Regions from separate parts of the Trichococcus flocculiformis genome, predicted to be linked through region 2. Evidence: a T-box and tRNA genes for the amino acid it is inferred to sense, from the RefSeq annotation. Region 2 holds a T-box; the other holds one or more tRNA genes.
The links. A T-box is a leader RNA that pairs with one kind of tRNA and senses whether it is charged. The one in region 2 lies ahead of leuS (leucine--tRNA ligase), so its partner is inferred to be a tRNA-Leu.
Positions count from the first base shown of each region.

Region 1: it has a tRNA-Leu gene. The T-box ahead of leuS (leucine--tRNA ligase) is inferred to sense a tRNA for this amino acid. The anticodon was not compared.

Region 1 covers NZ_OY759718.1:55,526-57,911, reverse strand. The annotation lists tRNA gene ACKPCD_RS00325 (tRNA-Val) at 54-126, shown strand; tRNA gene ACKPCD_RS00320 (tRNA-Asp) at 129-201, shown strand; tRNA gene ACKPCD_RS00315 (tRNA-Phe) at 372-444, shown strand; tRNA gene ACKPCD_RS00310 (tRNA-Tyr) at 458-538, shown strand; tRNA gene ACKPCD_RS00305 (tRNA-Trp) at 565-635, shown strand; tRNA gene ACKPCD_RS00300 (tRNA-His) at 654-726, shown strand; tRNA gene ACKPCD_RS00295 (tRNA-Gln) at 734-805, shown strand; tRNA gene ACKPCD_RS00290 (tRNA-Cys) at 828-898, shown strand; tRNA gene ACKPCD_RS00285 (tRNA-Leu) at 944-1,027, shown strand; gene ACKPCD_RS00280 (helix-turn-helix domain-containing protein) at 1,078-1,908, opposite strand.
Region 2 covers NZ_OY759718.1:2,069,651-2,072,036, reverse strand. The annotation lists gene ACKPCD_RS09870 (LysM peptidoglycan-binding domain-containing protein) at 1-536, shown strand, start outside; T-box leader at 625-831, shown strand; gene leuS (leucine--tRNA ligase) at 920-2,386, shown strand, end outside.

The DNA of each region.
Region 1 (2,386 bases), 1.1 Mb from region 2:
GTTGTACAGACATGAGACACTTGAACATCAGTTCACAGTGTTTCCAGCATTATGGAGGTTTAGCTCAGCTGGGAGAGCGTCTGCCTTACAAGCAGGATGTCGGCGGTTCGATCCCGTCAACCTCCATTGGTTCCGTGGTGTAGGGGTCAACATGCCTGCCTGTCACGCAGGAGATCGCGGGTTCAAATCCCGTCGGAGCCGTTTTGTTTCTGGAAAGTGGGCTATGCTTCTAACAAGATGGCTAGCTTCACGGGTTATCCCTTCGGAAATTAGATAAATTGTACCTATTGCGCTCTACGATGCTCAGTCGGCACAATTCCCTAAATTTCTTTCAGGGCTGAACAAACCCGTTACGCTTTTCTTATTATTTTGGTCTGATAGCTCAGTTGGTAGAGCACTTGATTGAAGCTCAAGGTGTCGGCGGTTCGAATCCGTCTCGGACCACTTTTTATATGATGGAGGGATAGCGAAGTGGCTAAACGCGGCGGACTGTAAATCCGCTCCTTCGGGTTCGGCAGTTCGAATCTGCCTCCCTCCATTGTTTTAAAAAAGCGTACTCTGAATAGGGGTATAGTTTAAAGGTAGAACAACGGTCTCCAAAACCGTCGGTGTGGGTTCAATTCCTACTACCCCTGTCTCAACATTATATTATGGCGATTGTGGCGAAGTGGTTAACGCACCGGTTTGTGGATCCGGCATTCGTGGGTTCAATTCCCATCAGTCGCCCTCTTATTGGGCTATCGCCAAGCGGTAAGGCAACAGACTTTGACTCTGTCATTCGTTGGTTCGAATCCAGCTAGCCCAGTTTTTTCAAATAGCAACATCTCGGCGGTATAGCCAAGTGGTAAGGCACAGGTCTGCAAAACCTCTATCACCGGTTCAAATCCGGTTACCGCCTTTCCATAAGTATAAGTAAGATGGAAAATTGCATTCTTCATATCATGCCGGCGTGGCGGAATTGGCAGACGCGCTGGACTCAAAATCCAGTGCCCGCAAGGGCGTGCCGGTTCGACCCCGGCCGCCGGTATATTGATGCATCAACGTTTTCGGACGTTTGATGCATCTTTTTTTGGCGTTTTAATGAAAATAATCATCATCTTCAAAATTTGATTGCATTTTTTTCCGGTATTGTATTGGTGAAACATAAAATTCATCTTTGAAACAGCGAGAAAAATGGTCAGTAGAGTTGTATCCGACGGCTTCGCTAATTTCTGATATTTTTTTCTCAGAATACTTCAGTAATAGCACTGCATTATCCACTTTATACTTGTTTACAATTTCATTATAGGAAGATCCCATCAATCTTTTTATCTGTTTGCCTAAGTATGCCGCATCATAATTGAATTTTTCACCTAGAAATTGCAACGATACTGATTGGTAGTTATTTTTTATGTATGCCAGTATGGGAGTGATTTGCGAAGAAATCGTGTTTGTTGGCTTGAAGTATAGATAGGTGTTGCTAAAATTTCTTAACACTTCATTCAAAAATATATTGATGTAGCTGCAGCAAACGGCATTTGCATTCGGTTCATTGGAGTGGGATTCAATAAAAATATTCTTGATGATTTCGCAAAATTTCTCACTAGGTGGAACTACAAACAGCAAGTAATTTTTATTGGAAGTGTATAAACTATTGTGAAAGAATTGAGACAGCAGGCTATCATAACGTAAGATATCAAAAAATGAAGTGTGGAATGTACTTTTTTTGATTACTATACAGATGATGATACTCTGATCATCTGCTACTATAGTATGGTTTGTTTCGGGAGCAATAATACACAGTTCGCCTTCACTCATTGTTCTGGTTTCTCCGACACATTCAAATTTCATGCTGCCTTTTAAAACATAGTTTATTTCGAAATAATTATGACTATGAGAGTGAGCTGCTTCATTATAAAAATGAAGCAATATTTTGGCGTCTCTGTCAGAGAAAATGAAGTAGTCTTCAGATACATTTGTTGTAAATCTTTTTGGATCACGGATGATCGGCGAGATATCGATCGTGTTTTCTGAAAAAAGCTCAACTAACTACTCGCTATCGGATACGTCCCAACTAGAAAAATTTGGTATAAACGGAGTTGTAGATATTTTATTTTCCATATATGAAGATTGAATTGCTTTGACAACTGTTGTTTTCTTTTCAAACGCTAAAAAATACTCAGTCAAATAATCTTGAATAAAATAGTAAGGTGTGTAAATACTTTTCTTCACCGCGGCTCACTCATTTCTTAACTTCTGTCACGAATAATGACTAATTTTGTCGGATTATCCCCTAAAATAAACATTATCACATGAATTGAATGCGATTACAATATGGGTATATCGATCGATTATATATGGAGTATCAAAGATTAATTTTATCGGATACTTAATTCTGTACGAAGGA
Region 2 (2,386 bases):
CTGTGGCATCCGGCGATACGCTTTGGAAAATCGCGAATGCGAACGGATTGAGTGTAGCTGAATTGAAGACTCTGAACAATCTGAGTTCCGATTATATTTATCCGGGTCAATCCTTGAAAGTAACAAAATCAGTTACGAATGGGAATAATTCCACAGGCGTAACGCCACCGACTGTGACGAAGCCTTCTGTTCCGACAGTCGTGAATAAAATGTATACGGTCCAAAAAGGGGACACGCTTTATAAAATAGCCTCCGCTAATGGTGTTTCGGTTGCTGAATTGAAGGCTTGGAACAACCTGAACACGGATATCATTTTTGTGAACCAATCCTTGAAGTTGGCTGCAACGACGAGTTCAACGCAGACAACAGCGCCGACCACAAGTGAGCCTGAGGCATCCGGCAATACTTATACTGTCCAAAAAGGCGACACTTTGTACAGCATCGCCAAGAAAAAGGGTGTTAGCTTAGCAGCTTTGATCGAAGCGAATGATATGACTTCCAACGTCATTTATGTCGGACAAGTCATCACTTTTTAAGTAATCAACTGAATCACGCTTGAAGGCATCAAGTCTTGATGAAATGAGTTTTATTTGTTAAAATAGCAGATGAATCAATTCATAACTGAAACAGACATAGAGAAGGAATAGTAGAGAGCAGCTTTTTTGAAGAGAGTGCATGGGTGGTGAAAATGCACAAAGAGCCTTTTGAACTCGCCTTTGAGTTGTTCCGCCGAAAGCATCAGTAAGCGGGACCGCATCGCTGCGTTACAGGCATGATAAGGAATGCAAAGACATTCAATATAGGTGGTACCGCGAACATTTCGTCCTATAGGCAGAACCAGTGATGGACGTTGCCTATAGGACTTTTTTTATGGCCATCGCCTGTTTGGATGAATGAAAAGAAAAGGATGTTGCTGGAAATGGGTTATACGCATAAAACGATCGAGAAAAAATGGCAGAAATATTGGGCAGACAACCGCACCTTCAAAACGACCGAAGCGGGCGGGAAACCGAAATATTATGTATTGGATATGTTCCCTTACCCATCCGGACAAGGCTTGCATGTAGGCCATCCGGAGGGCTACACGGCAACGGATATCGTTGCCCGTGCAAAACGCGCACAAGGTTTCAATGTATTGCATCCGATGGGGTGGGATGCTTTCGGTTTGCCGGCTGAGCAATATGCGCTGGATACTGGTAACGATCCGGCTGATTTTACCGAGCTTAACATCAAAACTTTCAAGCGCCAGATCCAATCGCTAGGGTTCAGTTATGACTGGAGCCGTGAAATCAATACGACGGACCCAAGCTACTACAAATGGACGCAATGGATCTTCACAAAATTGTACGAACAAGGTTTGGCCTATGAGGCGGAAGTTTCCGTCAACTGGTGTCCGGCATTGGGTACCGTTCTTGCCAACGAAGAAGTTGTCGACGGCGTCAGCGAACGCGGCGGTCATCCGGTCTACCGTAAACCGATGAGACAGTGGATGCTGAAAATCACTGCTTATGCAGAACGCTTGCTGGATGATCTGGAATTGGTGGATTGGCCTGAGAGCATCAAGGAGATGCAACGGAACTGGATCGGACGTTCTGAAGGTTCGAACGTTATTTTCAAAATCAAAGATTCGGATAAGGAATTTACGGTCTTCACGACTAGACCGGATACCTTGTATGGCGCGACCTATGCGGTCATGGCGCCAGAATTGCCGTTGGTGAAGGAAATCATGTCCAACCAACAAGCCGAAGTTGTCAAAGCTTATATCGATTCCATTTCACTGAAGAGCGATCTGGACCGTACGGAGCTTGCAAAAGAAAAGACCGGCGTATTCACAGGCGCTTATGCAATCAATCCAGTCAATGGCAAAGAAATCCCGATCTGGATCGCCGATTATGTATTGGCGACATACGGAACCGGCGCCATCATGGCTGTCCCTGCCCATGATACGCGTGATTATGAATTTGCCAAAAAATTCGACTTGGAGATTATTCCGGTTCTTGAAGGTGGAAACGTCGAAGAGGAAGCCTATACGGAAGATGGCTTACACATCAACTCCGACTTCTTGAACGGATTGGATAAAGCGACAGCGATCGCGAAGATGAACGACTGGCTGTCCGAAAACGGATTGGGTGAAAAAGTGATTTCCTATCGTCTGCGTGATTGGTTGTTCTCGAGACAGAGATATTGGGGCGAACCGATCCCTGTCATACACTGGGAAGATGGCACATCGACAACGGTTCCCGAGAATGAATTGCCGTTGCTGTTGCCGAAGACCGATCAGGTGAAACCGAGCGGCACTGGGGAATCTCCGCTTGCCGTCATCGATGAGTGGGTCAATGTTGTCGATCCGGTGACTGGCATGAAAGGCAGACGTGAAACCAACACA